3 regions of the Bacillus sp. H1a genome follow, and region 2 is predicted to be linked to each of the others. Evidence: riboswitches for the same ligand, from Rfam matches in the RefSeq annotation. Region 2 holds a riboswitch; each other region holds the start of a gene.
What was found. A riboswitch is a leader RNA that binds a small molecule or an ion and turns the genes downstream of it on or off. The one in region 2 is predicted to bind S-adenosylmethionine.
Positions count from the first base shown of each region.

Region 1 (10,731 bases), on a different contig from region 2:
CAATAAACCAGACTTTCTTCATCTAAATCCTCCCTAGCACTAACATCATAATAAACGCAATTAGCTTTACTTTGCTCTTATAAATGAAAACTATCCATTTACAATAACGCCCCCATTTACATGTATCATTTGTCCCGTCACATAAGCCGAATCACTAGACGCTAAATATACATATGCAGGTGCTAATTCATACGGCTGACCAGGTCTTTGCATCGGGACATTGCTCCCGAACTGTGATACTTTTTTCTTATCAAAACTTGATGGAATAAGCGGCGTCCAAATTGGCCCTGGCGCAACACCATTTACACGAATTCCTTTTTGTACAAGGGACTGAGAGAGTGATCTTGTAAAGGCGACAATTGCTCCTTTCGTTGCAGAATAATCGATCAACGTTTCATTTCCTTCATACGCAACGATAGATGCCGTGTTTATAATTACATCCCCTTGCTTTAAATGAGAGAGTGCTGCTTTTGTAACATGAAAATAAGAAAAAATATTAATACGGAACGTTTTTTCTAGCTGTTCCGCTGTAATATACTCTAACCCTTGCTGCGGATATTGCTGTGCGACGTTATTCACTAGAACATTTAAACTCCCCAGCTGTGAAACAGTCTTTTCCACAATATCTTTACAATGTTGTTCACTACTCAAATCCCCCGGCAGTAATATGCAATCCACGCCTTCTTTTTCAACAAGTTGTTTCGTCTCGTTTGCATCTTCATCCTCATCTAAATAAGCAATCGCAACATTTGCTCCCTCTTTTGCAAAAGCAATGGACACAGCTCGCCCAATACCACTATCTCCCCCTGTAATTAATACATTCTTTCCTTTTAACTTTTCGCTTCCTTTATAATTTGGATCTTCAAATTGCGGAAGAGGATTCATTAACGATTCAATACCAGGCTGTTTGTTTTGATGTTGCGCTGGCATTGTTAAAAAGTTTTTTTGCTGTGGCATAACTTCCTTCAACTCCTTTTCCTTATAATGTGCACAATAATAAAAACTACTTACACATTAAAAAACTGTAATTCACACGCATCTTCACGATTAATATTCGAATTTAAGACATAAAATATGAATTGTTCTAAAGTTTTTATGTAAAACTATTGCAAAATAGATAAAAAACGAATATTATATATAACTGTTGTGGAAATTATTCGTAAAAAGAAAGGATGTTTATATGTTTAACCTTTCAAAACATAAAACTTCTATTAAAACTGAAATTATGGCAGGTATTATTACCTTTTTAACAATGGCATATATCATTGTCGTAAACCCTGTCATCCTTGGGGATGCAGGTGTTCCGTTTGAACAAGCATTTACAGCGACAATTATTGCAGCTGTTGTCGGAACATTATTTATGGCAATCTTTACAAACTTACCAATCGCAATTGCACCAGGTATGGGATTAAATGCTTACTTCTCTTATTCTGTTGTAAAAGCTCATGAAGGCATGACTTTCGCAATTGCATTCTCTGCTGTATTCGTAGCAGGTATGATTTTAATTTTGTTATCATTCACATCTTTCCGTACAAAATTAATGGAAGCAATTCCTGAAAACTTAAGACATGCAATTACTGCTGGTATCGGTCTTTTCATCGCCTTTATCGGTTTACGTTTAACAGGTATCGTTACAAAAAATGATGCAAACTTAGTTGGACTTGGAGATCTTCACTCTGCTCCAGTACTACTAGCATTAGCTGGACTTGGAATTACAATTGTCCTTATGTCTTTAAATGTAAATGGCGCGCTATTTATCGGAATGCTATTAACTGGTATTATCGCTTTCTTCACAGGACAATTAACATTCTCAAACGGTGTTACATCAATGCCTGGATTACCAGAAGGAATTATTGTTTCAAATCCAATTACTGCTGTATCTGATGTAATTAACTACGGATTATACGGCGTTGTTTTCTCATTCTTCCTTGTTACACTATTCGATACAACAGGTACATTACTTGGCGTTGCACAACAAGGTGGATTTATGAAAGACGGAAAGCTTCCAAAAGCAGGACGAGCTCTTCTATCTGACTCATTCTCAGCAACAATCGGTTCTATGTTCGGAACAACACCATCAACAGCTTATATTGAATCATCTGCTGGTGTTGCTGCCGGTGGTCGTACTGGTTTAACGACAGTTACAGTAGCTGTTCTATTTGCATTAGCAGCGTTCTTCGGACCATTAGTAAGTGCCATTTCTGGTGTATCAGCTATTACTGCACCATCACTAATTATCGTTGGTAGTCTTATGATGGGCTCTGTTCGCCACATTGATTGGGATGCATTTGATGAATCATTCCCAGCATTCTTAGTAATCTTAAGCATGCCACTTACATCAAGTATCTCAACAGGTATTGCACTTGGATTTATTTCATACCCACTTATGAAAGTGGCAAAAGGTAAATTCCGTTCGGTTCACCCACTTGTGTATTTATTCGGAATCTTGTTCGCTTATCAATTGATATTCTTACCACATTAAAATCCCTCGTTGTGAGGGTTTTTTTATTTATTAAAAAACATTTGACAATAGTACATAGTTATGGAATAATTCGAAATAGTTAAATATTCGATGTCTTATCAAGAGCAGGTGGAGGGATGAGCCCTACGAAGCCCGGCAACCGACCCATTTATGGGCACGGTGCTAATTCTTACAACACATTGTGTTGAAAGATAAGAGTAATATGATAAGACGTCTTTTCTATATGAAAAGGCGTTTTTTATTTTCACTCCCTCCCCTCTCTTCTTAGTTTAGGAGGGATTTTTTTATGAAGAAATTTTGTTCCATCGCACTTATTTTTCTCTTACTTACATTAACAGCTTGCACAAATGAACAAGATGCTGTCTCTTCACAAATGCAACAACCGGTGAAGAAAGTGACTACTACAGCAGAAAACCATTTACAAACAGAAATTCCAAGCCAAGTAAAAAAGCCATTAAAAATCGCATTAATTATGCAAATGTCCATCGGAACTTTTTCCTCTCAATATATTGAGGGTGTCAAAAAACAAGTTGAGCTATTCGGTGGCAGTGTGCAAGTCTACAATTCTGATAATGATTTAGCAAAAATGGCAGCAAATCTAGATACTGCTATTAATTCAAAAGTTGATGGTATTTTAATTGATCACGGTCGCTCTGAAGCACTAAAACCCGGAGTAGAAAAAGCATTACAAGCGAACATTCCTGTAGTAGCATTTGATAACGACCTACGCTTACCAGGCGTAACAATTATTGATCAAGATGACTATAGTCTCGCATGGAAATCATTAAAAACGTTAGCGGAAGATTTGAATGGACAAGGGAATATCGCCGTCGTATGGGTTGGCGGATTTGCTCCAATGGAACGTCGCAATGTTATCATCGATGCTTTTTATAAACGTTATCCAAATATAAAAGAAGTTGCACGCTTTGGTACTGCTAGTAATAACACACCACTTGATACACAAACACAAGTAGAAGCTTTACTAAAGAAATATCCGAAACAAGGGGATTTACAAGCTATTTTCGCTTCGTGGGATGAGTTTGCTAAAGGGGCCGTCAAAGCACTCGAACAAGCTGATCGTACAGATATAAAAGTATACGGCATTGACTTAAGTAATGAAGATTTACAACTCATGCAAAAAGAAAATTCACCTTGGACCGCTACGGCTGCAACTGATCCGGCTGAAGTCGGTAAAGTTCAAGTGCGCTTCTTATACAAAAAAATCGCTGGTGAACAAACGCCGGATATTTACTCACTGGAACCTTATTTAGTAAAGAAAGATAGTTTACCAAAAGAAAATATAACAATGGATCAATTATCAAAACATATAAACGGTTGGGGAGACTCGAAAGATGCATATTCCCCTTGGATGAAAAAATTAGAGAAGGAGAAAAAATGATGACATTCTCTCTTCAAAACATTACACATTCTTATCACATCGCTACCCCTGTACTAGAAGATGTTTCTATTAACATACAAAAAGGAAAAGTTCACGCTTTACTAGGAATGAACGGCGCGGGAAAAAGTACTTTACTAAAAATTGCAACTGGTGAAATTCAGCCAGTTGCTGGGGACATAAAAATTGATAATCAGCCTATTTCCTTTACTTCGCCACGAGATGCGAAAAAGCATGGTATTTCTTTCGTAACACAAGAAGTGGATCACGGACTTATTCCTGGATTATCTGTATTAGAAAATGTACTAATCGATCATTTAACAATGCAAAATAAAGTACTATTTTCAAAATCAAAATTAGTAGCACTTGCGAAACAATATTTGCAAGCTGTCCAGGTAGATTTAAATGTTTCGGAAGATGTTTCAAACTGCTCATTACATGAAAAACAATTACTTCTCATCGCAAGAGCCCTATCTAACAATACAAATTATCTTTTATTAGATGAGCCAACTTCTTCTCTTGGGCCAAAAGAAGTGGAAACCTTTGGGAATCTCTTTAAAGATTTAACATCAAAAGGTATTGGTATCATCTTGATTTCTCATCGTTTATCCGAGATTCGAAAATTTGCGGATGAGGTAACTGTATTACATAACGGTAAGGTTACACTATCTGAAGCTATTACAAAGATTACAGATCAACAAATTGTTGAAGCAATGACTGGAAAACAACTCTTACTTCCTATTAATACAGCACCAAAATTCGGGAGTGAAGAAATATTAAAAGTACAAGAGCTTCAATTACACAAAGACCATTCTCCCCTTTCTCTTACAGTACGAAAAGGAGAAACTGTTGTGATATACGGATTAATTGGAAGCGGAAAAACAACGCTTGCTGAAACTTTATTTGGTGCTCGCCATACTTATCGTGCAAAAATAAACGGCCAAAATATAACGATTAAAACACCGCGAGATGCAATTAAAGCGAAAATCGCACTTGTACCAGAAGAAAGAAGAAAACAGGGCTTATTTCTTTCGGAAGATATTATAAGTCACACAAATTTACACCAATCTGGTTGGAGACGAAAACAACCCGAATTACATAATGCTACTGCGGCAATTACTACTTTCAGCATCTCACCAAATGATCCAAAAGCATTTATTCATTCACTTAGCGGAGGAAACCAACAAAAAGTCTCGATTGCAAAGTGGGATGGATTCAAACATAATCTATTTCTTTTGGACGAGCCAACTAAAGGTGTAGACGTCGCTGCGAAACAAGACATTTTTCAATTCATTCGCAACACTACAGAAGACGGAAATTCCGTAATTTATTTCACAGGAGAACAAGATGAAGCGCTACATATCGCCGATCGTATTCTTATACTAGCAAACGGCGAATTTGTAGGCGAGTACTTGCCGAATGACCTATCTCCTGAACAGCTTTTATACTTATCTGAAGGGAGCTATTCCATTGAATCTCGTTCATAAAACTAAAACTAAGAAATTATATTTACCTACCCATCTTTTTTATCAATTTAGCACAATCGCTATCATTATAGGCGTTACAATTTTTTTCTCTATCGTCAACGATTCTTTTTTAACCTACAACAATATTAGTGATATTTTACGTTCCATTTCTATTGTAACGTTACTTGCAATCGGTGTTACCTTTACATTAATTGTAGATGGATTTGATTTATCAGTCGGCTCTACCGCTAGTTTAGCAACAATTGCGGCCGCCTCCTGTCTCGTTTTATATCGACAAGAACTATTAGTCACACTTCTTATTCCTATTCTTTGTGGTCTATTAGTTGGATTATTAAATGCACTACTCGTTATCCGAATTAAACTACCAGATTTGCTAGCTACATTAAGTATCATGTATATCGTGAATGGACTACACTTAACATTCTCAAAAGGATCTTCTATTTATGAAGGAATGTCTGGGGCCACAGGACATTTTATTCCATCCTTTTTATTTATCGGTCAAGGCTCCGTTTTAGGGATTCCAGTCCCTGTCATTATCATGCTTATCGTTGTTTTCATTGCACATCTTTTTTTAGAAAAAACAACATACGGTCGTTTCTTTTATATGACAGGTGGGAATCGAGAAGCTGCTAGATTAGCGGGTATTCCTACCGATCGTTACCGTGTATATGCTTATATGATTAGCGGTTTACTAGCCTCTATTGGCGGCATTATTCTATGTAGCCGCGTTGGAACAGGACAAGTTTCAGCTGGTGCCCCATTATTAATGGATGCAGTCGCAGCTGCCTACATCGGTTATGCAATGTTCGGTGCCAAGAAACCAAATGTCATCGGAACATTTCTCGGCTCCATACTAATTGGCATCATATTAAATGGACTCACAATGATGAACGTTCCTTATTATGCACAAGATATCATTAAAGGCAGTATTTTAATTACAGCTTTAGCCTTTTCATTTATTAAAAAGAAGTTTAAATAAAAAAGTAGTGCATCGAATTCCGATGCGCTACTTTCCTTTTGCAACAATCGTACGAACTACTTTTAACGCAAGTAGTAAGAGGAGGTTCGCTACTGCTACAAGTCCTAAGAAGCCTGCTATCATCAGCTCTCCCATTCCGTTATTAATTACAAACATAATAGAAGAAATAAAAGCCAAAATAAACAAAATTAACGTTGGGATATATTTAACAGGAGGCTTCTTATATGCTTTTTTAGAAAGAAGAAATGTAACTAACAACGTCATAATAAAAACAAAATACACCGCAAATAAGAAAATCATCCAAACGCCTCCTCTCTATTCAAACCTCTTAACTATAAAAAGCCCCCTCCAAATATAAAGGGAGCTTACAATTTGTTAATACTTCTCATCTACCTGTAATTCTTTACTATACTTTTGAATGAAAACTGATGAAATAGCCATCACGATCCCTACACTAAACCCAATAAGCTGATCTAATAACATTTCATCATGAATAAGCCAGCGAAGTAAAAATACGCCGCCAAAAATAAGCATTGCAGTAAATCCAGTATGTCTAAGTCCTTTATATACATTTTCGATATGTATCATTCCTTCACACACTTTTATCCATATTACACCATAACCTTCAAGCAAATTCTCCTCAATAAGAAACCCATATGTTTTACAAACTCTTTAAACTCTTAAACATTTATACATAAAAAAAGTAACGTATAAGCACCAAAGTAATACAAAAAAGACTGCAGAGAACTCCTTCTCCACAGCCTAATTATTATTTTTGCAAAAACGCCTGTAAATCTGCAAATTGCCTCTTCGCATCTTCATAGCCTTGCTCATATAGATTTTGTAGTTTTGCTGTATCTTTTTCCATACGGTCTACTTGAAGCGGCACTTCTGGACGAATAACAAATAAATTACCCGCTTGTTCTTCTCTTTCAATGTAGTGAAGTGTTTCATTATATACTTCATAACGAGCTAACATCGTATTTACAAGGTTGGGATATTTTTTATAAGCCTTTGCTGCAACCCAGCCAAACTTTGATTTTTTCTTCGCGTAACCATGATTTCTCGTCAAAATAACGACTGATTTTTTAAATCCATCTTCCTGTGCTTTACGAACTGGAATCGGATCAGAAATCCCGCCATCTAATAATTGCTTACCTCGGTAGTCTACTACCGGTGCAATAAATGGCAATGAACTAGACGCTTGCAATAAATTTAACACATCATCATTCGTTCCCTCTTTTTCAAAATAAACAGGTTGTCCAGTTTCACAATCTGTTGTTCCTACAAGGAAACGCTCTGGACTATTAAAGTATGTTTCAAAATCAAACGGTACATGCTTTTCTGGAATTTCATGAAAAATGAAATCCATATCAAATAATTGACGCTTTTTCCATAAGTTTTTATACGATAAATACTGTGGATGTGATGCATAATCAATATTTACTGTTTTATTTCTATTTCTTTGTCTGGAAAGATACGACGCTGCATGGCAAGCACCAGCTGATACACCGATTACATATGGAAAATATAAATCTTGTTCCATAAAGTATTCTAGTATCCCACCAGTATATACTCCGCGCATACCGCCGCCTTCTAATACTAACCCCGTATTTTCAAGCATGTTACTCTCTCCTCTTTCTATATATTGACTCTTTAATTATTCACTATGTTAAGTATCTTTTTCTATTATATATGAGTTCTTTCAGAAACTATATTTAAAAGGCTTGAAAAAAAAGAATTTCTTCTTCCTAATGATAGCACCACATCACTATCAGGCTAGCGAAATATCGCTACGACTTCTTTAAATGAATTATTATAAATAATCCCAAATTTTTTAATTTTAAATATTCAGAATTGAAATTAAAATATATAATAAGATGATGGGGATGAAATTACAAATTATAGATAACGAGGGAATAGGGATGAAATTACAATTAAAAGCTGATTTAATGCTACTACTGGTTACATTTTTTTGGGGTGCATCCATCCTACTTACAAAGGTTGGCCTTGATGACATAGAAGAATATAATTTAATCGCATTACGATTTATTATTGCCTTTCTTTTATCAGGTTTAATATTTTACAAACACTTATTCAAAATTGATTTTAAAACTGTAAAATATGCTTTTATATTAGCTTCTGTTTTATTTATAGTTTATATTTTTGCGACTTTCGGTACAAAGTATACAAGTGTTTCTAATGCAGGTTTCTTACTAAGTCTCACTGTCATTTTCATTCCAATATTATCATCTATATTTTTAAAGCACATTCCTGAAAAGAAAGTTATATTAGGAATTGTTTTAACGATAATAGGAATCGGATTATTAACATTAAATAGTGAATTTAAGATCGGTAACGGCGATATATTTTGCATATTGTCTGCTTTATTTTATGCGATTCACGTCATCATTACGGGCACAGTAACGAAACATGTGAATTCAATTGCTCTTGGGGTAATACAACTCGGCTTTGTTGGCCTATTTAGTCTTATTTTTTCATTCATTATAGAAACCCCAAAACTTCCAAGCACTATTGACTCATGGCTAATCACCTTAGCCTTAAGTATATTTTGCACAGCAGTAGCTTTCATTGTTCAAGTTATCGCCCAGCAATATACCACTCCCACACATACAGGTCTTATCTTTTCACTAGAACCCGTTTTTTCAGCCGGTTTTGCCTTCTTTTTCACGGGTGAAACACTCACACTTAAAGGCTACTTAGGTGCAACTCTCATATTATTAAGTGTATTAATTGCTGAGTTAGATTTTAAAAGTTTATTAAAACTCAATTATAAGAAAAATATGGAATAAATATTTCGCCAAGATAGATAAATATACATCCACGTTGAGGGGCTTCGTTTATATTATTTTCATTCTCTTAACCTAGGTCTACTTCTAAGTGAATGTCTTTCTCTCACGGGAATAAAATCCCCATACTCTACAAAAAAGAAAATAAGTAAAAAGCAAAATAGAGACTTCCCGAAAGGAGGTCTCTATTTTAAGCTCTTTGATCAGCAACGATATGGATATCAATATGCTTCGTTTGTCTCATAATTTCATTTACAATAGAACCTTTTCTTATTTCTTCCCACCGTGTTCTTGCTGATTGTCCGAGTAAAATTTGCGTTACTTGTAGTCTGTTCGCGACTTCAATAATAACATCAGCTGGCTTTCTCCCTTTCGCTTCTTCTAATACAAAGCTCGCATCAAATTGATTCGTCAAGGATTTCCACTCTTCAATTGTTTGCTTTTTCCCTGCTGAAATAGAATCTATATTTTCCCTTTCTACATTTAAGACATACAATTCAGCGTTTAACCGATCAGCCATGCGCCATCCCCTTCTTATTAATTTCTCTGCTGTTGAACTGTATTGTACACAAACGAGAATCTTTTCTTTCACGCCAATCGGCTCTATAACTGTTTGACTAATTTTTTCATCCATATCATCTGCAACTTCACGAAGCGATAATTCCCTTAGTGCCCCTAGATTATTAAGCGTAAAGAAGTTTTGTAAGCTTTGCTGAATTTTTTCTTCCTTATATATCTTTCCATCTATTAATCTCTTCCTTAATACCTCAGGTGTTGCATCAACGAGTTGAATTTCATTTGCTTTTTGCAAAATAAAATCCGGAATACGTTCTCGTACTTTGACGTTCGTAATTTGAGCTACAATGTCATGAACGCTTTCTAAATGTTGAATATTAAACGCGGATAATACTGATATACCAGCCTCTAGCAATTCTTGAACATCCATGTACCGTTTTTTATGTTTAGAACCAGGAATATTACTATGCGCGAGTTCATCAACAACAACGATTTGTGGTGCTCGCTTTATAATTCCTTCTACATCCAGTTCATAAAATACTTTCCCTTTATAATCTATTTCTTTTAAAGGAACTTTTTCTAAATCAGCAATTGCTTCTTCCGTCTCTTTTCTTCCATGCGTTTCAATTAAACCAATTACAATATCAATACCATCTTTTTGCATTTCTCTAGCATCAAAGAGCATTTTATAACTTTTCCCTACTCCTGGAGCAGCCCCTACGTATAGCTTTAACTTTCCACGATTTTGCTGACGAATATATTCTAAATACTCTTCCGGTGTTCGCCTTTGAAACGTTGGTTTATAGTCATCTGCATACAAGACACGCACAACCTTTCTTTTGAAACAACGCTACCTCAATCCATTAGATTGAGGTAGCACTGTTACTATTTTATTAGTTTCTGTAATTCTAAATTTAACTTTAAGACGTTTACACGGTCCTCTCCAAATAAACCGAGTGTAGCGCCTTCTGTTTGATTTTTAATAAGCTGATCAAGCTTTTCTTTCGGAATATTTGTTAATTTCGAGATACGATCCACCTGTACGTAAGCTGCCTGTGGAC
Region 1 covers NZ_AYMH01000047.1:19,125-29,855, reverse strand. Annotated here, with positions in the region: gene U860_RS0122185 (L,D-transpeptidase) at 1-22, opposite strand, end outside; gene U860_RS0122180 (SDR family oxidoreductase) at 91-957, opposite strand; gene U860_RS0122175 (NCS2 family permease) at 1,181-2,482, shown strand; SAM riboswitch class I at 2,575-2,680, shown strand; gene U860_RS0122170 (sugar ABC transporter substrate-binding protein) at 2,769-3,881, shown strand; gene U860_RS0122165 (sugar ABC transporter ATP-binding protein) at 3,878-5,365, shown strand; gene U860_RS0122160 (ABC transporter permease) at 5,349-6,344, shown strand; gene U860_RS0122155 (hypothetical protein) at 6,372-6,644, opposite strand; gene U860_RS0122150 (hypothetical protein) at 6,720-6,932, opposite strand; gene U860_RS0122145 (patatin family protein) at 7,114-7,968, opposite strand; gene U860_RS0122140 (DMT family transporter) at 8,270-9,157, shown strand; gene kdpDN (KdpD-like non-kinase potassium sensor) at 9,345-10,499, opposite strand; gene kdpC (K(+)-transporting ATPase subunit C) at 10,556-10,731, opposite strand, start outside.
Region 1: linked by a shared signal. The riboswitch ahead of U860_RS0122170 (sugar ABC transporter substrate-binding protein) and the one ahead of U860_RS0111495 (hypothetical protein) in region 2 are both predicted to bind S-adenosylmethionine.

Region 2 (10,731 bases):
GGTATGGTTTTATCAGCATTAGCTCCTTACCAAGAACAACAAGATGTTAAGCCAGTTATTCAAAAAGCTGTTGATTACTTATACAAGCAGCAGTTAGACAATGGTGGCTTTGCTGCTGATGGACAAGAGAATTCTAATAGTACTGCACAAGCAATTATTGGACTATCGCTAGTTAAAGATGTAGATCACACTCGTCTTAATAAAGCAGTACAAAATTTAATGTCATACCAGCTTCCAAATGGTGAGTTCAAATGGTTACCAAAAGATCAAAAAGGTAGCGGAATGGCTACAGAGCAAGCATTTTTAGCTTTACTTCAGTTTAAAGATCTTGGGAAATCGATTTATGATTTGTCAAATGTATCAGGTAATGAAATCGATACGAAACCAATTGTAGAACCAGAAACAACTGTAGAAGAAAAAGAAGTTGTAGAACAGCCGAAACAACAAGAAGAGTTACAAAAACAACCAAAAGATGAAAATTTGAAAGTTGTTGTAGATAACGAACGAGTTAATAAAGAACCAAACAACAATAAGAATCAATTACCAAAAACAGGAGCATCTTCTCATAGTGCAGCTACAGAAGTAGGTATGGGTGTATTATGTATTGCTTCTGCATATGTATTATGGAGACGTAAAGCAGCTTAACAAAAATTAGGAGCAATTATTTGCTCCTAATTTTATTATGAAAGGTGAGGGGCAGCATGAGTAAGATGAAATGGTTCATTTCGTTATTTCTTTCTTTGGGATTATTAGCCGGATGTGAAGAAACGGCTGTAAAGCCTGAGAAGAAGGCAGAACCAAAGCAAGAAGAACAAAAAGAAGTAGCGAAACAAGAAGAACAAAAAGATGAAACGAAACCGGAAGAGAAACAAACTGAGCCGGAACAGAAACAACAAGAAGAGCAGAAAGATAAGCAAGAACAAAAAGAAGAAAAAGCGCAGGAACAGCCTGAAGTAAAGAAAGAAGAGAAACCGAAAGAACAACCTGCTGCAAATAAACAACCGGAACAACAAAAAGTACAAGAAGAGAAGCAGCAACCGAAAGCACCAGAAGTAAAAGAAGAAGCAAAGGTTGTTAATCAGCCGAAAGAAACACCAAAGCAGGAGCAAAAAGTTGATCCGAATAAAGGTGGAAAAGACGTAACTGTTCCAGAACTACCGAAACCAGTGCCACCTAATCCGCCAGAACCACCGAAACCGCAAGCGAAACAAGTTACTATCTCCGTAAAAGGTCATGAAGGATACTTATTAGGTGCGAAAAAGGTTGATGTACAAGAAGGTGATACAGTTTACAGTGTGCTACAGAGTACAGGACTAGAGGTTGATGCAATGGGCTCTAAAGATGGTATATATGTAAAAGGTATTAATGACTTGTACGAAAAAGATATTACTGCTACTAGTGGGTGGAAATATCGTGTGAACGGTGCTTTTCCAAATTATAGTGCTGGTGTAGTTAAAGTAAAACCAGGAGATACAATTGAGTGGGTGTTTGTATTAAAATAGGAAAGGATCTTCGGTAAAGGACTATGAAAATAAGCTTTTCTTCTTTACATCCTTTTGTGAATTTTTTCTATTATATTGGGGTGATGATACTATGTATGATGTGTCTTCATCCTCTTTTTTTAATTGGAGCGATTGTACTAATAGTAACCATAAATATAGTACAAGGGAATGGCGAGAAAATAAGAAAGATGCTGCCGAGTACTATTGTATTCTTTTTAATGGTAATTTTGTTTAATTCTTTATTAACACATAGAGGAGCGACTACGTTATTTCATTTAGGAGATAGCCGGATTAAGCTTGAGGCCTGTATGTATGGACTTGTTATGGGATTATTATTAGTTGCGGTAATGTTTACTTTTGCATCTTATAACGATATTATTTCAAGTCATAAATTTTTATATTTGTTTTCAAGAATTTCACCGAAAGTTGCACTATTAACGATGATTACAGTGCGATTTGTTCCTTTATTTATACGACGATTAAAGAAAATTACACTCGTCCAAAAAACGAAAGGTGTACAATTAGATTCAGGTTCACTCATTGAGCGTATAAAAAATGGAATGCAATTACTGCAAGTATTGTTAGTTTGTTCGTTAGAAGACGCACTACAAACGGCTGATTCTATGCAAGCTCGCGGATTTGGTGTAACGAAGCGTACGACGTATATTCGATATAGAATGGAAAGACGTGACTGGTCTACGTTGAGTTATTTAGTTTTTCTATTAATAACTTCATTCATATGTAGTTATTACGGCGGAGGCAAATTGATCATTTATCCGAAAGTGGAATCAATACTATTCCAGCAATACGATGGAATTATGTTTTTGTTATTTATGATGTTTATTAGCTTACCGCTTGTAATGGAAGGAAGGGAATGGATATGGTGGCGCATGCAGAAATAAAGAATTTATCATTTGTATATGCTGATGAAAATGAAGAAGCGTTACAGCATATTTATCTTTCTGTTCAAAAAGGAGAATTTATCGTACTTGCTGGCGGTTCAGGTTCTGGGAAGACAACTTTATTAAAACATTTCAAAAAGGAGTTACTTCCAATTGGCACGCGTTCTGGACATACATATTATGATGGTGCTTTATTAGAAAATGTACCAGATTTATTATCTGCACAAGAAATTGGTATGGTATTTCAAAATCCAGAAAATCAGCTCGTAATGGATACAGTGATTCAAGAGCTAGCATTTTCTTTAGAAAATATCGGATTACCATCACATATTATTCAAAAAAGAATAGCGGAGCTCATTAGTTTTTTAGGGTTTCAAGATTTGTTACACCAATCTGTTCATACTTTATCTGGTGGACAAAAACAACTAGTAAATTTGGCTGCGGTATTAGTCATGCAGCCGAAGCTATTATTACTGGATGAACCAACAGCGCAGTTAGACCCGATTGCTGCGAAAGAGTTTTTAGGATTGTTAAAGCGTATTAATGAAGAACTCGGAATTACGATTATTTTAAGTGAACATCGTTTAGATGAAGTGATGCCGCTAGCAACTCGTGTCGTTTGTATGGATAACGGAAGAATCATTTATGATGGTACGCCTAAAAGTGTGATAGCGAAAATGTGGGAAGTAGAAAAATTCCGTCCATTCATTCCGCAAATTCCAAGATTGTTTTTAGAGTGGAATGTGAAAGATATTCCGTTTACAGTGCGAGAAGCACAAATGAAAATGAATGATTTTAAGGCGATACAATATATGAATCAGCAAGTGGAACAACGTGAGAAGCAAGAAGTAATTTTAAGTGCAGAACATATATCTTTTCAATATGAAAAAAATAGTCCAATCATTTTGCGAGATTTGACAGTGAATATCGAAAAAGGAAAATGGACAGCTCTCGTCGGAAAAAATGGTACAGGGAAGTCTACACTGTTAACGATTTTAGCAGGATTACAAAAGGCTAGAAGAGGGAAAGTAAAGTGGAGTGGAAAAGTGATACATAAAATCGATTCGAAAGAACGATTTAAAAGTATAGGATACGTATCACAACATCCGTACTATCATTTCACATTTGATACAGTGTGGGAAGAGGTTTATGAGCGTGCTCGTGAATTATATGGCGAAGAGGGAAAAGTAATAGCAGAAGAAATGTTAAAGAGATTTTGGCTAGATTCGCTTATCGATCGGCATCCGCATGATTGTAGCGGGGGAGAGCAACAACTACTCGCATTATGTACAACGTTATTATCAAAGCCAACTTTATTATTACTTGATGAGCCAACGAAAGGCCTGGATCCATGGAAGAAAGAAAGAGTAGGAGAGCTATTTAAGCAGTTGCAAAAAGAAGGTACAACGATTGTGATGGCAACGCATGATATTGAGTTTGCAGCAAAATATGTAGATCAATGCATGATGTTATTTGATGGGAAAGTCATTATGAATGATACACCGAAAGAGTTCTTTAGTGGCAATTTCTTTTATACAACATCTATTAATCGATTCATCCGAAAAGAGTTGCCATTTGCATTAACGTGGGAGGATGTGTACGAAGCGTGTCCAAACGATATGTTGCATTCATAATATTTATTTTTGCTATTGTAATATGTACACTACTCTTTACGACTCTTATTATGGATGGTTATTACATGGTAAGTAGTTTGTTTTTATTAGCTATCATTATGTTACCTTTCTATGTCCGCTTTGAAAGGAAAGCGTTTGTTTCACGTGAAATTGTTATCGTTGCCGTGTTAGCAGCAATCGCAGCGGTTAGTCGAGTGCCATTTTCGATTTTACCGAGTGTACAAACGACTTCCTTTGTCATTATCGTTTCTGCAATTGTTTTTGGGAGTGAAACTGGCTTTATGATTGGTGCAACAGCGGCCATTGTATCTAATATTTTTTTAGGACAAGGTCCGTGGACGCCGTGGCAAATGTTTTCGTGGGGCATGATTGGATTTATAGCTGGACTATTGCGCAACACATTTTTAATGAAAAAGCTTTGGGGAAGACTCATATATGGCTTTGTCGTTGGATTCGTTTTTGGATGGATTATGAATTTCTGGGGGCTTCTTGGTTTTATACGAGAAGCAACGTGGGAAACAGTTATTGCCTACTATGTCGCAAGTTTTTCTTTCGATCTTAGTCATGCGATATCGAATGTTATTTTCCTACTGTTATTCAGTACTTCATGGATTACGATCCTCACAAGATTTAAAAAAAAGTATGGTATATTAGATGAGCATAAGGTGACGTAGAACAGCATACTCATATAAGGTAGGGTCGCGACTTACATATTCGTTTGCCTCTTTCATGCTTCTTACATATTGTAAGAAGCATTTTTTTATTGTAAAAGTGTCAAAGAATAGATTTAATATATCTTCGTTTTTATATGAAGTTATTTGTATAATAATAGGTGAGAATTATTTTCAAAAGGGAGGTGTATAGTTAATGAAGTTAGTTATTCCGAAACAGCATGGAGCATGGGCGATGCTTGTCATTCCATTTCTATTAAGTGTATTACTTGGCAAACCTACTTTTTATCATATTCCATTGTTCTTAGCTTGGTTTTTTATCTATTTAGCTACGTATCCATTTCTCATGTACATAAAGCAAAGAAGAAAAAAAGAGTTTCTGCACGCTGCAATTGTATATTTTATTTGCGCATTCGTATTTGGGATGATTTCTTTATTATATGAATGGCGAATTCTTTTATTCGTAGTGTTACTGATTCCTTTGTTTATTGTAAACATGTATTACGCTCGTCAAAAAAATGAAAGAGCATTACTAAATGACATTTGCGCGATTGTTGTGTTTTGTATAGGCGGCTTAATCAGTTATTATTTCTCAATGAAATTTATTGATAGAACAGCAGTATTCATTGCGCTTATTTCATTCTTATATTTTTTAGGAAGCACGTTTTACGTGAAAACAATGATTCGTGAAAAAAATAATCCGAAGTATCGTTATATATCTTGGGGATATCATATTGTATTAACGGTAATCGTATTTGCTATAAATCCATGGTGTTCTCTCATATTCGTACCAAGTGTCATTCGAGCAATTATGTTGTATGGTAAAAAGATTTCTATATTAAAAGTAGGGATTTTGGAAATTGTTAATTCTGTATATTTTTTAATAATAACGGCAATAATGATGAAGTATGCCATTTGAAAAAAACTTCCCATCTTTTGATGGGAAGTTTTCATTCTTGTTCTAAAATATGAACGGTATAATCACATCTTTGTAATGCTTCTTCTACAGCATAAAGGGATTGTTCAATACGTGCGCGATTGCTTTCTTTTTCAACAGTTTGTAATGCATCTTCTAAACAATGCTTCGCTTCTTGTAACGAATGAAATGAATCTTGTACGTATCCACGGGCGTTCTTTTGCAACGTAGTAACCTCCTTTTGTATATCTGTTTGTAGTATGAACAATAAAGAAGAAAATATAATTTATTTGACAATTACAATAAAGATACGTATAGTTAAATTCAAAGTGAATATTTTCTTATCCAGAGAGGTGGAGGGACTGGCCCGATGAAACCCAGCAACCGCGATGCAGGTGCTAATTCCAGCAGAACATATTTGTTCTGGGAGATAAGACGAAGATATATACGTAACTTCTTCTTATCGGAGAGGTTTTTTTGTTGCAAAAAAACCGATTACGAAAATACATAATAAGAAGAAAGGGGTTGCGAAGTACTGTGACACTCGAAAAATACGTAAAACTGCGTAATGCAGTTTATGAATATATGATAGAGCAAGATAAGCCAATATCATTGTTAGATATTCAAGAACATATCGTTTCGCATCATGAAGGAAAATTCACGAAAAAAATGTTACATCAATTTTATTTATCAAGACTATTAGATGAACTGAAACTGGATGGGAAAATTACTTTAGCTTCTGATGAATATCTCTATGCTGAAAAAGGGGTATTTTATAAAGCGAGAAAAGGGAGCTAAGCTCTCTTTTTTTCTTGGAATAACGAAGTATGTAGAGTAAAAGACTGCTAAAGCAGCCTGATACAAGGGAATGGTGTTGAGTGTGTAGTGTCAAAAATTGAATGTGCCTGAAAGAGGCACTTCATATCGGCTACAAATAAAAATAGACACCTTCGCCGAATAGGTGTCAGTTGTTTTGTCACGTAGACTCGCTACTTGACAGTAATTAGAATAACACGCAGGGTTTTGGAAGTCAAAAGGGAATTAAAGGAAGAGGTGTTGTTATGTATGCTTATTTATTAAAAGATATAACGAAATGGATTCCAAAGTACATTATAGATAGAGGGTATGAATATTATGAAGAAGGACATGTAGAAGATGTTGAAATACACGACAAGAAAGTATTTGCTTTCGTTACTGGAAATGCAGGGAATTATGAAGTGATTATTGATCTTGAAGATTTTACAGAAAGTAGCTGCGAGTGTCCTTATGAGAACTATTGTAAACATATGGCAGCGGTCGTTTATGATATTCAAGGTGCTGGTGAGAGTACAGTTAAAGAGCAACTGAAAGGTTTAGAAAAAGAAGAGTTACTAACAGTGTTAAATCGTTTATTACAAAGTTCTAAAAATGTGCAAATTGTAGAGAAGATGTTAAAGAAAGGGTAAATTTAACTGTAGAAGGGGGTGCTTTGTAGTGAATATATTAATTATATACGCTCATCCTAATCCTTCAAGTTTTAATGCATCGATTTTGGAGCATGTTCAAAAAGGACTACAAGGAACAAATCATTCTGTTACACTACTCGATTTATATAAGGAACAATTCGATCCAGTACTTGTATTTAATGAGGAGAAGAAAAGACGTGATTTACTACATGAAGAAGAGACGAAGCGATATAGGGAATTAGTGCAGAAGGCCGATGCTCTTCTATTCATATATCCGATATGGTGGTGGGGCATGCCTGCCATTTTAAAAGGATTTATCGATCGTATTTTTGTAGCTGGATTTGCTTATAAGTATAAAGGTGCATTACCGAAAGGCTTATTTAAAGGAAAGAAGGCGTGGGTTATTAATACGTTAGACTCACCGTTATGGTACGTGGCACTATTATATCGATCAGCGGATTGGATTATGATGAAAAGAGGAGTTTTACGCTTTTGTGGCATTCGTAATATAAAGCGTTCTGTTTTTCAATCTGTGAAAACGAGTAAAGTAACGCAGCGTGAAAAATGGCTGTTACAAATAGAAGGAGAGGCTCGTAAATTATGAATGAAATCGATCGTATTATAAAGTGTTGTAATTATGAGGACGAACTTTTTCGTACGTATATAAAGTGTTTAGTCCAATTGAAGAAATGCAGCGAAACGTTTAAACAAATTCAGATACAATTAAGAAATGATTATCTAATAAGAGGAATTTGTGAAAGAGAAGTTGATGAGGTGATAAGGGGAAGTAAAGAATATGAAAAACATTTTCTTCCTAAAGTGCTACGGTGGAATTTCTTGAAGAACAATCCTCATATGATTGAAAAAGTGTGCGAAGATTTGTTTGCATATGAAGTGTTAAATCATACAGAGATAGTGTGGAGAAAGATAATAAATTGTATAGAAAGCGAATAATTTATCATATAAAAAAGCTAGTATAAAACTAGCTTTTCGAGTAATTAATTATTTAAATGAAAAGGAAACATAGGCTTATGATTACGCCGGCATAAAGTAAATTGACAACACAAAATCCCATAATATCACGAGCTCCTAAACCAGCTATCGCTAATGCTGGTAACGCCCAGAAAGGTTGAATTAAATTCGTCCAAGCATCGCCCCATGCGATTGCCATCGCTGTTTTTGCAGCGGGTACACCAAGCTCAGCGCCAGCTGGAATCATGATTGGTGCTTGCACTGCCCATTGACCGCCTCCAGATGGAACGAAAATATTAACAATTCCAGCGCTTAAAAATGTAAAGAGCGGGAATGTGTTTTCATTTGAAATGCTAATAAAGAAAGTAGATATAGCTCCTCCAAGTGAAAGACCTTCACTATTCACTCCAATCATCATCCCCATAATTCCTGCGTAGAACGGAAATTGAAGTAAAATACCAGAAGCGCTTTTTGTTGAGTCAGAAAAAGCACGAATATATTGAATCGGAGTACGGTGGAAAATAAGTCCCGCAATTAATAACATAAAAATGACGATATCAAGCGTAAGGTTAAAGCCTTTCGTACTAAAATAGTTAAAAATATAAATAAGACCTAATAACCCGATGCAAAGTGTAATAATAATACTATTCTCCATTTTTTCAGCGAATGTTTTTTGCTCAACTTCTTGAGCGGCAGCTTCTTCATGAAATACACTAGGATCTACTGTAATCGTATGTTTTTCATCTGGATGCATTGCTTTATTAATGAGAGGCATTGTGATTAAAAAGATAATAACTGGAACGAGAGCGTATGGTGAGAATAACGTTTCTGTTATTGGAATCGCTTCTTTAATACTCCCAGCTGTCGTTTTGATTAACGTTTCGCCGCCTGTAGCTAACGTAAGAGGGATAGAAGCAGAAAGACCTGCATGCCAAATGAGAAATCCGGAGTAAGAAGAAGCGATTGCTAGTCTATAATCAAGTCCGTCTAACTGCCTTGCGACTTCCTTTGCATATAAAACAGATACAACAATGCCAAATCCCCAGTTTATATATGCTCCTAGTAAACTAATAATAGAAATGGCAATAATACCTTGACCATTTGTTTTCGGTAGTTTCGCCGCTTTCGTTAATCCTTTTTTAATAAGAGGAGCGTTTGCTAAAGCAGATCCAGTCACGAGTACAAGAGCCATTTGCATAGAAAAGGCAAGTAAGCCCCAAATACCATTACCCCAGTGAGTAATCATTTCAACTGGTGTTTGATGTGTTGCAAACATGCCGAAGAAGATAACGAAAACCGTCAATAAACAGGATAAAATAAACGGTTCTGGTAAGAAGCGTTGCACTAAGGCGACGCAACCATTTGTAAAGGAACGAAACAAAATAAATCAACCTCCTTATGTATATTTATTACAATATTCGAGGTTGTTTGAGTAATAACCTTTAATATATAGAAAATTCAGAATCATTAGGCGATTGTCGTAATTTATTGATAGATCAATATTCTATGTAGAAACGTTATTTCATTTTGCGTTGAAGTATTTCAAAGGAGGGTAAAGCCACATGCCCATCAAATAAAGAATTTTGTAAGAACCTCAAAATTTGTTGTTCCGCCAGCTCGATTGCGGAAGATAATAAACATCTTTAACATAATGCAACCAGCTGTTTCAAACGTTTGCTACTCTTAGGTTACATCATTCTACTTTTCGATTCTTACGAACTTTTATAATCTATAGTAAAAATAAAATTAGAGGAGTTGAAATCATGGAATTCTATAAAAAGCTAAAAGAAGAACGCTTAAAGCATAACTTATCACAAGAAGAATTAGCTCTTAAGTTAAACATAAGCAGACAATCAGTTTCTAAATGGGAGCTTGAAAAAGGCTATCCAAATATTGAAACACTTATTACATTAAGTGATTTATTCAATATTAGCATTGATGAATTAATTAAAGGAGATGACTTCTTGAAAGATAAAATCATCAAAGAAGGAAAAATGGGGGAATTAAAAATGACAGATCAATTCAAATGGTTATATGTATTGAGTTCAATTTTAGTAGTATTTTGGCTTTTTGTACTTCCTTGGTCCAATCCATCAGGTCTAACATTAAGCATAATTAGTCTCATAGCTGTTATTTATTTTGTAATTGTCGTTAACTACATCAAAAATAACAAGAAAAAATTTTTTAATTAAACTTTAAAATTAAAGCCGACAGCAATCGGGGAGATGAATATTATCTGATTGCTGTCGGCTTTAGTAAATTCATACTTAATCACAATTTTGGATACGCAAACCTTTGAAATGACGGCTGTACCCCATGCCCATCAAGTTAAAATCTCATATCACCCAGAGAACGAAAAGTTTGTGCATTTTACTCGTATTTATTGTTTGGGGATAACTCGTTCTTTTAGCTTGATGGCGATGCGTCAGCACCCCATGAAGAAAAGACACCCTTATATGGGTGTCTTTTCCGATAGTTTTTTTAGCAGAAGCAAGCAGCTCCAACTATGATTAATAAAATAAATAATACAACTAATAAAGCAAATCCTCCAGCAAAGCCGCAGCCACAACTACCACCAAAGCCCATAATAGTTCCTCCTTTAGATAAGAGGGGAAAACTAGGGTTCACTCATGTTTTTTAATGGATTCACTTTACTTTATGTTTTTACGCGTTAATTGAGCAGGTCCTT
Region 2 covers NZ_AYMH01000022.1:58,722-69,452, reverse strand. Annotated here, with positions in the region: gene U860_RS0111530 (DUF4430 domain-containing protein) at 1-645, shown strand, start outside; gene U860_RS0111525 (DUF4430 domain-containing protein) at 702-1,502, shown strand; gene U860_RS0111520 (energy-coupling factor transporter transmembrane component T) at 1,526-2,404, shown strand; gene U860_RS0111515 (energy-coupling factor ABC transporter ATP-binding protein) at 2,377-4,038, shown strand; gene U860_RS0111510 (ECF transporter S component) at 4,011-4,712, shown strand; gene U860_RS0111505 (YwiC-like family protein) at 4,906-5,628, shown strand; gene U860_RS0111500 (hypothetical protein) at 5,660-5,851, opposite strand; SAM riboswitch class I at 5,964-6,062, shown strand; gene U860_RS0111495 (hypothetical protein) at 6,103-6,423, shown strand; gene U860_RS0111490 (SWIM zinc finger family protein) at 6,687-7,070, shown strand; gene U860_RS0111485 (NAD(P)H-dependent oxidoreductase) at 7,099-7,674, shown strand; gene U860_RS0111480 (hypothetical protein) at 7,671-8,024, shown strand; gene U860_RS0111475 (short-chain fatty acid transporter) at 8,077-9,423, opposite strand; gene U860_RS0111470 (helix-turn-helix transcriptional regulator) at 9,806-10,234, shown strand; gene U860_RS33135 (YjcZ family sporulation protein) at 10,524-10,628, opposite strand.

Region 3 (10,731 bases), on a different contig from region 2:
CGGTTCTAAGGCGATTGCAATTCAATTGCCAGAAATGGATGCGGGCAAAACAGTTACAAAAAATATTAAGATACCTGTTCTAGGAAATGTAGCAGGTGAAAAAGTAAGTAAAGATATCGAATTATATTTAATTGATCATGCGAATAATGAATATGAGCCTCTTGGGAAAATTAAAGGAAGTGCCAATATTGATTTCTCAGAAATGAACAAAGATATACGTTTTGAAGGGAAGGTAAAGGCAACAACATGTGTACAGAATTTAAAGGAAAATCAATTTACACTAGATTTCTTATTAACAACTCAGAATTTAACAATTGAGGACTTAAAGGGATTTGATGTGGAAATTGATGTTCCAAAAGATATTAAATTAACAATTCCTGATCATTATAAGCAAGCGGAAATTCCTGACTATTTAAAGGATGCTTCTTTACAAGAAGGGCTTCGTGAAGGGGCAATGAAGCTAGATATTAAATGGAACGGAAATATAGCGACAATCCCAGTGCAAACAATGGAAGCAGGAGAAGGATCTGTATTGTACTTCCAAATTGTTGGTGAAACGGCTAAGAATTTAAAAGATTTAAAAGTGACCTTTACTGCAAAACGTGGAGATCAAACTGTAAAGAAACAAGTAGCGATTGAAAAAGTAGAAAATAAAGATTGTAAAAAGCAAGATGATAAAAATACAGCAGGAAATAATAATGGTGAAGGGAAAGGAACTGGAAATAATACACCTAATACAAAAGAGCCAAATTCAAATCAAGTAATCGGTAAACCGAATCAAATTACACCAACACCAGTAACACCAACACCAGTAAAAGTGAGTGATAAAGTATCTTTGCCAAAAACGGGTGCTTCACAAAATGATAATTTACTTACATTAGTGGGTGTTGTTATGCTGGCGGGAAGTGTTCTCGTATATAAACGTAGTCGTATGAATGTGAATAAATAAGAAGCGGTAAAGATACATAGTAAATTTTCCGTTTAAAAAGACCTGGTAAAGTTATTACCGGGTCTTTTTATATCTATATCTTTGTTCTCTATGTGTGCTTACAGTTTTGGAAGGTGGCATAGTAAAGTGTGCAAAAGTTACTTGAATAAAGTGACGATACTGTGACAAAAATGTTGGTATATATATTAAGAAATCATCTTAAGTGCAAAATTTAGGATGTTCTCGGTATAATAAAACAAGTGGAGATAAGAGAAACTGTAATTTGTAGTAGATGTAGATAAAAGGAGAATAAGAGATGAAGAAGATTTTCGGTATTGCAATGCTTGGGAGTATGCTCCTTCTTGCGGGATGTAATGGAAATAAAGACACGAAAGATACGAAAGAACCGAAAGAAAAGGTAGAGCAATCTACTGAACAGACAGAAGATATGAAAGTGTATCGCGAGGTACATGAAAAGTATGATGTGAAGATGAACAAAGAAATTAATAAAGCGTTACAGTTATTTGAAGTGGCAAAAGAAAAGGGCGGTAAGGAAATAACTACTGCTAAATATAAGGAAGACGTGCAAAAGGTAACAACGGGCATGTTAGAAGATATTGATCATATGCGTAAAGAAATTCGTGTACCGAAGTCGAAAGAACAAGAACATGAATTATATGTTGGCTTCTTAAATGAGTCAGAACAAGCAATGAAAAAATTGCAGAAGTTAGCAGAAGAAGAAGACTCATCGCTAATTCGTGATATAGAAATTAATTTTTCAACAGCATCGACATACTATAAACGTTTTCAAACAGAAACGGAAAAATAGCCTTGCATGCACAAGGTTATTTTTTCTTCTTACCATCTCCGTCTTCATCCTCGCATACTAATACTTTCTGCTCTTTGTGAAATTCTGACATTGTTTGGTCGGTTCTCTTTTAGATCCAATTACCAAACTAGATTTATATGCAGGTGATGGCTCGAATAACTATGCAAAATGGCATAATAAAGAATTTGACGCTTTAGTAAAAGAAGCAGAAGTTGAACAAAATGAAGATAAACGCTTTGATTTATTGCACAAAGCAGAAGATATCATGTTTACAGATTCACCGTTAATCCCAATTATATTCCCTTCTGATTCCTACTTACAAAAAGGATCAGTACCGGGACTTCAATATTATGTTGGATCTAAGTCAGATTTAAGATATGCAAAAATAAAGAAGTAGGCAACCGCCTACTTCTTTATTTTACTTCTCTTTTATATTCTTTTTTCGTTCCATCAGAGAAGACAACTTTTAAATCGAATTTTTGATAGTCTTTATCAAGTTTGAATACATTTACTACTTGATCAATTACCTCTTGATCTGGTGTGTTTTTATCAAATTTTAATTCTTGTAGAAGAGGGCTTAATTTTGTAATAGCCTCGTCGCCTGTGAACTTTACATCTGTTTTATGGTCTTCAATTTTTGCTTCCATTTTTTTATCTGCTGCTACATTTTTATAATCAGCTTCGTAGTCTTTCTTCGTATCTTGATAGTCTGCTTTTAAATCAAATTCATTAAAGTTTAGCTTTAAATCTGCAGGAGCTTCATTCTTTGCCTCTTCTGTCGTCTTCTTATTAGAAGTTGTATCTTGTTTTGCAGGAGCTTTACATCCTGTTAATGCAGGTACTAGCATAAGAGCTAATAAAGCTGATAGTAAAATTCTCATCATAAATTCCTCCTTAATGTAACTTTATTCTATAAAAGTTTTTCCCAATTTCATGTAATTATGTATGTGTTGAAAATAAATTATTTTCTCATAGCTTCAAGGATTAATCCGCAATTTAAATCAAATAGGATTTGTATGTATATGGAAAATTGAAGTTGTGGGGAGGTACTGAAATGGATGAAGAGTATAAAGAGATGATAAAAAAAGCAATCGAATATATAGAGAATCATTTGCATGAAGAGCTTACGATAGAAAGAGTGGCATCTTACAGTACAGTATCGATGTATTATTTTCATCGTATTTTTCAAAGTTATATCGGGATGAGTGTAACGGATTTGGCAGAAAGCTTTTATGAAACGCTTTTAGAAGAGCCGGCAAATCTGCAATTTGAAGAAGTAGAAAAATAAAAAGTAGGGAGAAAAGATATGCTCAAATGTGTGAAACTGATAAGTATTAGCTTAGTAGTATCCTCGTGCATTATGGGAATCAACTATTTAATTAGTTGTCTTTGGTCAGGACATATACCTTCTCTGATATGGAAAACATATTTGATGTTTATATTTATTATGAGTTTTAGTTCAGTACAAAAAGAGAGCTGACAATAGTCCTTTTTGTCTTCTTATCATTAAAACAAATACTTATCACTGTATTCGGAAATACAGGTATACTCTCCGGGATTATTTCCCGTAACATACGCAGCAAATGGTTATTATACAATAATATTCGACGGAGTTAGTTTAGAGAAAAATATTATTTCATTATTGTTTATTATTTTAGTTACACAACTGGTAGCAGTAATTGTTATATGTATAAAAGGTATAGTAAAGGGAAGAAGTTCTGTAGTTAAAGAAGTATAGAGTAAAAAAGGTATCCTTCATGTGGATACCTTTTTACTGGGTTTTATTATTTTGCAACTTCTGTCCATTTGTAGTTAAACTCACCGCCGAAGTCAGTTGTTACAAGTCCTTTAATAAATCCGCGTTGTAGGTAAGAACGACCTTGTTGATATAAAGGAGCAACAGCACCATCTTGTAATAAGATTTTTTCAGCTTGCTTCATTGCTTCCCAGCGAGTTTTTTCATCACCGGCTAAATCTGTTTCTATGAATTTATTTTTCGATTTTTGCCCACTTGAAGTTTAACTGGCCTGCAAAGTCAACTTGCACAATTCCTTTTACATAAGAACGTTCAAGATAAGATTCTCCTTTTTGATAGAGAGGAGCGATAACAGAGTCTTTAAATAATATTTTCTCTGATGCTAGTAATGCTTCAAAGCGGGCTTTTTCATCACCAGCTAAAGTAGTTTTGACTTTCTCAATTGTGTCATCAAACTCTTTATTAGAGTAATGATCTAAATTGTAAGGATTATTTGTTGTAAATAGTTCAAGGAATGTAATTGGATCAGCAAAGTCAGGGCTCCAACCGTCAATTCCAATTTCATATTCACCTTTCAATAATAATGAAACCTGCTGCTTACGCGGCTGAGGTTTTATATTAATCGTTAAGCCATCTAGGTTTTTTTCTAATTGTCCTTTTAAAAATTCCCCTGTTTTCTTCTCAAGGTCACCATCACTTGTTAATAGTTCTAATGTTATTTTTTCAGATCCAAGTTCTTGTTTTGCCTTTTTCCATAATTCTTGTGCAGATTTTGTATCGATTTTTGTTAAATCGCCGTTTGCAGCACGGAAGTCTGTTCCATCGGGACCTTTTGCAAAATTTTTCGGAATGAGACTATAAGCTGGTATAGAGCCATCATTTAATAACGTATTTACAAAGGATTTCCGATCAATTGTTTGAGCAATTGCTTGACGTGCAGAGACGTTTTGAAGTACTTTGTTTTGTTGATTCATACGTAAAAATTGTACACCTACGTTTGGACGTTCTTTAAAGTTTCCATCCTTTTTATACTTATCAACGAAATCAGATGTTAATTTTATGCGGTCTAATTGTTTCGATTCGAATAAATTTACTTCCGTTGATTTTTCTTTCACAACGTTGAAATTGATTTCTTCGAGTTTGACATTATCTTTATCCCAATAAGTAGGGTTTTTCTTAAATTTAAAGCTTTGTTCATGCTTCCAATCGCTTAGTGTAAAAGCTCCGTTGTACAAGATGTTATTATCTTCTAAAGCATACTTATCACCTTGTGATTTAAAGAATTCCTCGTTGATTGGTAGAAATGTTGGGAACGCCGTTAAGCTAATAAAGTATGGAACAGGACGCTCTAATTCTACTTCAAATGTATGGTCATCAACTGCTTTTACACCAAGTTGATCGGCTGGAAGCTCTTTGCTGTTAATTTTTTTAGCGTTTTTAATATCAAAGAATAAAAAAGCATATTCAGAGGCTGTTGCTGGATCGACAGCTCTTTGCCAAGCGAAGACAAAATCTTTCGCTGTTACAGGTGTGCCGTTCGACCATTTTGAATCTCGTAAATGGAATGTGTATTTCGTTTTATCACCACTTACTTCATGAGATTTTGCAACACCAGGAACAGGTTTATTACCTTCACCAAGATTATATAAACCTTCAAATACGTTTCTCATTACTTGACCAGAATCAGTATCAGTAGCACGAGCCGTATCCATTGTTCGAATCTCGGTAGGGGAAGATAAGTTTAAAACTTGCTTACTAGGTGCCTCATCTTTTGCATTTGCTCCGCTCGCTTCGTTTTTATAACTACCGCAACCAGTTAATAAAATACTTACTCCTACAACTGATGCAATACCGGGTACAAACTTCTTTTTCATTTGATTTTCCTCCTAAATAATTAATAAGATTGGATGATGATGAGGGAATGAAAAATAAAAAATCCCTCTTTTCGTATTGAGAAAGAGGGATTTTTACGTACAAGTTATGCACCCGTATATAAACGAAGTCCCTCATTCTATCTTTCAAGCATAAAGCTTGCAGGAAGTGGCACAGTATTCAAAATGAACCTGTTGCCGAGGTTTCAAAGGGCCAGTCCCTCCACCTCTCTTGATACAATGAGTAAACAAATTGACTATATTCATTTTTTTGTTTCTTTGATAATTCAAAATCTTACACCTTAGAGAATGAAGTGTCAATTGAATGTAAAATAGTTTAAATTTTCAGTTTTTAAAAAAGAACCACTGCATATGTACAGTGGTTCTCCTATTTAGAAGTTAAAGTTATCTGGGTCTGGACCAACGCGATGATTTTCGTTTAAAGCTTGAATTGCCTTCATATCATCAGTGCTTAATTCGAAATCGAAGATATTCGCATTTTCAATAATACGGTGTTCTTTAATAGACTTAGGAATTGTTACAACTGCATTTTGTAGATCCCAACGTAAAATCACTTGTGCAGTTGATTTGTTATATTTTGCAGCAATTTCTTGTAATGTTGGATTATCCAGTAGTTGTCCCTGCATTAATGGTGACCAAGCTTCAAGCTGAATACCATGCTCTTTACAGAAAGTATGCAATTCTTCTTGCGCTAAACGTGGATGGTATTCTACTTGGTTAACCATTGGCTTAATTTCTGCAATTTCAAATACGTCTTGCAGGTGGTGAATATGGAAATTACTCACACCGATAGCACGAACACGACCATCTTTATAAAGCTTCTCTAAAGCTTTCCATGATTCAGTGTACTTTCCTTTTACAGGCCAATGTACTAAGTATAAATCTAAATATTCTAGACCTAATTTTTCTAATGTAGTTTCAAATGCTTGTAATGTTGACTCGTAACCTTGATCACTATTCCACACTTTTGAAGTGATGAATAGTTCTTCACGAGGGATGCCAGATTCGCGAATTGCTTGACCAACGCCTTCTTCATTTTTATATATCGCAGCAGTATCGATGCTACGGTATCCATTTTTTATAGCTGCTTTTACAGAATTAATTACTTCTGTACCGTCTTCTACTTTAAAAACACCTAAACCGAACCAAGGCATTTTCACGCCATTATGTAATGTTGTGTAGTCGTTTAAACTTATTAAAGTCATATTAATTCCCCCTAGCTTTTTTATTGGTTGCTTCAATTGCTTGTTGAATGACCTCTGAAAAATTATTTTCATATAGAACTTTTAAGCCTTCGGCGGTTGAACCTCCAGGTGTTGTTACTTGTTCGCGGAGCACAGCTGGATCCTGATTTTGCTGGAGCATAGCGGCAGAGCCAGCAATCATTTGAATGACAAGGTGTTTCGCTGTTTCCTCATCAATTCCATAGCTTTTCGTTGCTTCAATTAACCCTTCAGCAAAGTGGTAGAGAAAAGCAGGTGCACTACCAGTAACTGCGGTAAGTTGGTGAACTTCCTCTTCGGTACAAGATTGCGAGGTACCGATGCCTTTTAAAAGAAGTTGTAACGTTTCTTGATGTGTTTCATCTACGGAATGTCCCGTCGTATATAAGGAGATAGACTTTCCAATTTCAGCAGCTGTATTTGGCATAATCCAGGCAACAGGTGTCCCTTGAGGAAGTCTTTCTTCTAGGTAAGATGGTCCGATTCCAGCAGCAACTGTTACGACAAATTGGTCGGTTAGAAGAGGAAATAACTCCTTTAATAACTGTTCATGTGCAGCAGGCGGCATTGCTAAAACAATTGTATCTACAGATTTAATATGCTGCTTCCAATCCGTTGTAATCGATATATCATATTGAGTTTGTAATTGCGTTAGTTTTTCTACATTGCTTCGGTTGGAAACGATAATTTCTTCGATGTATTCTTTACTAGTTTTGAGTAATCCGGAAAATATAGCCTCTGCCATACGGCCGGCACCAATAAATAAAATTCGATGTTTATTAGGCATATCCTTTATTCCTTTCTAATGAGAAAATGTTATAAAAAACGATACCATTTTTAAGAGCTTCTTGTAAAAAGAAAAGGCTTTTGCTAAGCCGAAAAATCTTAGAAAATTGGCATTTATGGATTTTGTATAACATAGTTAGCATTGTGATTTATATTTCAACTGGCTTATACGTCATGCTAATATTATCTGTTATTAATCTGTTTTTATGTATTGATGGCTTGCTAGAATGGAAGAGAAACTATAAAAAACAAAATCATATAAATAATTATATTTAAAAAATAATTGCAATAAAAAACCCCCTGAAGCATATACGCTTCAGGGGGTTTAAATATAGTATAAATTTATGATTTCGTCATACCAAGTAATACGGCGCCGCCGATAATTAAAACACTACCTAGTGCAATAAAGATCAATTGACGTTTTGTTTTCTTTTCACCTAAGAAGACAATTGCACCAAATGTTGAGATAACGATTCCAGTTTGAGATAATGGGAAGCTTGTTGCTACTCCGACACGTGGTAGTGAAAGAAGTAAGAATAAGTTTCCTGTTCCCCATAGTAAACCAGATAAAGCATTACGAATTGCGTATTTGTTAAATGGTTTATGTTTAGATGTCAGTACAACTGCACCAACAAACATACCAACTGCCTGTGGTAAAATAGCAGACCAACCATCAATGTTATACCAACGAATAATAATTACATATACAAGATAGCCGAAAGTAGAAACAATTAAAGTAAGAAGTCCCTTTTTCAATTGTCCTGGTGGCTGTGCATTTTCTTTATCATCTAGTGATGTGAATACAACACCAACTACGATTAATAGGATTGCAATCGTTCCCAGAACAATCGTTGTAGTAGTAGTCCACTCACGAAAAGCGATAACTCCAAAGATAGAAGTTGCAACAAGTTGCATACCAGTGGAAATAGTTACAGTAGTTGAAACACCTAGTTTTTCAACTGTTTTTAATTGGTTTACTTGTCCTAAAGCCCAGAATAAACCTGAAATAAAACCAACAATCAAGATTGTCATTGTTAAAGCTGGTTGAGTAAATACATACATAATTGTTGCGAAGAATAGAGCACCGATTGTCATACCTACCGTTTGGCTATATGCACCACCGCCCATTTTTACGCTTACTAATAAGATGTTTCCCCATGCGATTGCAGGAAGAAGCGCTAATAAAATGTCCATTACAAGACTCCCTTCGGTTTTCTATACCAATATAATTACATATCGTTCTAACGATCGGTAATGCCCCACTAATAGAGTAGAAGATTACCGATCGCTAAAACAGGATGAAGAACTTACGATATAAATGCGTTTTCATTTCTTCATTTTTTGAAACACCTCCATATAATAACAGGAAATTGACTATTTTAGAAAGTAAATTCAAATAGAATGTATATTTTAATAAAAAATAAGATTCAGTTATTTTATAGCGATATATTTTATTTCTTAGGAAATAAAGAAGCAGCCTTTGTCGAAAGCTGCTTTAGGAAGTGGTAATTCGCTTATTAATGAGTTGAATACATAATAAAAATAGAAGTGACATGCTAATCGTTATGATGACAAGTGTCCAAGCGAGTTGCATATTACTTGCATCGATAGCCATATAAATTGCCGTTGGAATCGTTTGTGTTTTGCCTGGTATATTTCCTGCAAACATTAAAGTGGCACCAAATTCACCGAGTGCGCGAACAAAGCTTAAAATCATACCGCTAAGTAGTGCGGGGAATGCAAGCGGGAGTGTAACGTGTAGAAAAACTTGATACTCACTTGCACCAAGGTCGCGCGCGCCATCTTCAATTTGTACATTTGCGATAGAAAATCCTGTTTTTGCTGATTGATACATGAGCGGAAATGCAACGACTGTAGAAGCAATGATAGCAGCAGTAGATGTAAACATAATGGACTGCTGAAATAATGATTCAATCCACTTTCCAATGGGACTGTTATTTCCAAAAATGATAATGAGAAAAAAGCCGATAACAGTTGGTGGAAGTACCATCGGTAATAAAAAGATGGTTTCTAGTAGTACTTTATATCGCCACGAGGAGCGTGCTAACGCCCGTCCAATAATCGTTCCCAAAATCGTAACGATAACGGTGGCGCATGCAGCTACTCGTAAGGATAGAAAGACAGGTGACAAAATTGTATCAAAGCTCATAGTAATTATGGCAGGATTGTAAATCCGTATTTCTTAAAGATAGATTGTGCATCTTTTGACTGCAAATACTCATAGAATGAAGTCGCCTCTTTCTTATGCTTAGATTCCTTTATAACACCTAAAGGATAGTGGATTGGCTCATGGGAATCAGCTGCTGCCGCCTCTCCAATTTTTACTTTGTCTGAAACGAGAGCGTCTGTTTTGTATACGATACCGGCATCAACATTACCTGTTTCTACATATGTTAACACTTGGCGAACATCTTTTGTAAATACGATTTTATTTTGAACGTCATTCCAAAGATTTTCATGTGTGAGAGAAGCTTTTGCATATTTTCCTGCAGGTACAGATTCGGGTGTACCGAGTGCTAATTTTTTGATTTTCTCATCTTTTAAATCTTGAAATTTTGTAAGAGAACTATTTTTAGGAACGACTAGAACTAGTTCGTTTCCAAGAAGATTTTTTCCTTCTTTTTCATTAATGACTCCTTTTTTAACGAGGGTTTGGAATTTATCTTCTGCTGCAGAGAAGAATAAATCAGCAGGCGCACCTTGTTCAATTTGTTGTTGAAGTGCACCGGAAGCACCGAAGTTAAAAGAAAGCTTAATAGTTGGTTCTTTCTCTTTATATTGCTTTTCAATTTCTTTTAATGCATCTTGTAAACTTGCAGCAGCTGATATAGTAAGCTCTACTGTTTTTCCTTCTTTAGCAACTGATCTTTCTTTCTTTTCTCCGCTTGAACAAGCTGCACTGAATATAAGAAGAAAAGAAAGTATAAGTACCCCAATGGATCGTAATGTGAATTTGTTCATAAAAAAATCCCCTTTCGTTTACCATATTAATTATAACTAATTATATTTAATTATAAATAGTTATAATTGAACATATTTAGAAATATGTGATTGTTTTTAAAAACTAGGAGAAATATTCTTTTCTTTGTTACAATGAAGGGAGAAAGTGAGGAATCGTCTATGGATCATCATTCCTACACAACGGAAGAAGTAGCAAAGCGATTAAAAGTATCAAAATTAACTGTATACGACTTAATTAAAAAGGGCGAACTCCCTTCTTATAGGGTTGGTAGACAAATGCGCATTGATGCAGCGGATCTAGAACAATATATAAAGCAAATGAAAACAGGTAAGGT
Region 3 covers NZ_AYMH01000073.1:22,900-33,630, forward strand. Annotated here, with positions in the region: gene U860_RS0127665 (LPXTG cell wall anchor domain-containing protein) at 1-949, shown strand, start outside; gene U860_RS0127670 (hypothetical protein) at 1,245-1,757, shown strand; partial or broken gene U860_RS0127675 (peptide ABC transporter substrate-binding protein) at 1,858-2,154, shown strand; gene U860_RS0127680 (YusW family protein) at 2,171-2,638, opposite strand; partial or broken gene U860_RS0127685 (AraC family transcriptional regulator) at 2,812-2,973, shown strand; partial or broken gene U860_RS36110 (hypothetical protein) at 3,234-3,495, shown strand; partial or broken gene U860_RS34405 (peptide ABC transporter substrate-binding protein) at 3,542-3,742, opposite strand; gene U860_RS0127695 (peptide ABC transporter substrate-binding protein) at 3,747-5,387, opposite strand; SAM riboswitch class I at 5,522-5,626, opposite strand; gene U860_RS0127700 (aldo/keto reductase) at 5,777-6,610, opposite strand; gene proC (pyrroline-5-carboxylate reductase) at 6,612-7,415, opposite strand; partial or broken gene pnuC (nicotinamide riboside transporter PnuC) at 7,496-7,690, shown strand; gene U860_RS0127710 (GRP family sugar transporter) at 7,757-8,608, opposite strand; gene modB (molybdate ABC transporter permease subunit) at 8,910-9,584, opposite strand; gene modA (molybdate ABC transporter substrate-binding protein) at 9,590-10,396, opposite strand; gene U860_RS0127725 (helix-turn-helix transcriptional regulator) at 10,529-10,731, shown strand, end outside.
Region 3: linked by a shared signal. The riboswitch ahead of U860_RS0127695 (peptide ABC transporter substrate-binding protein) and the one ahead of U860_RS0111495 (hypothetical protein) in region 2 are both predicted to bind S-adenosylmethionine.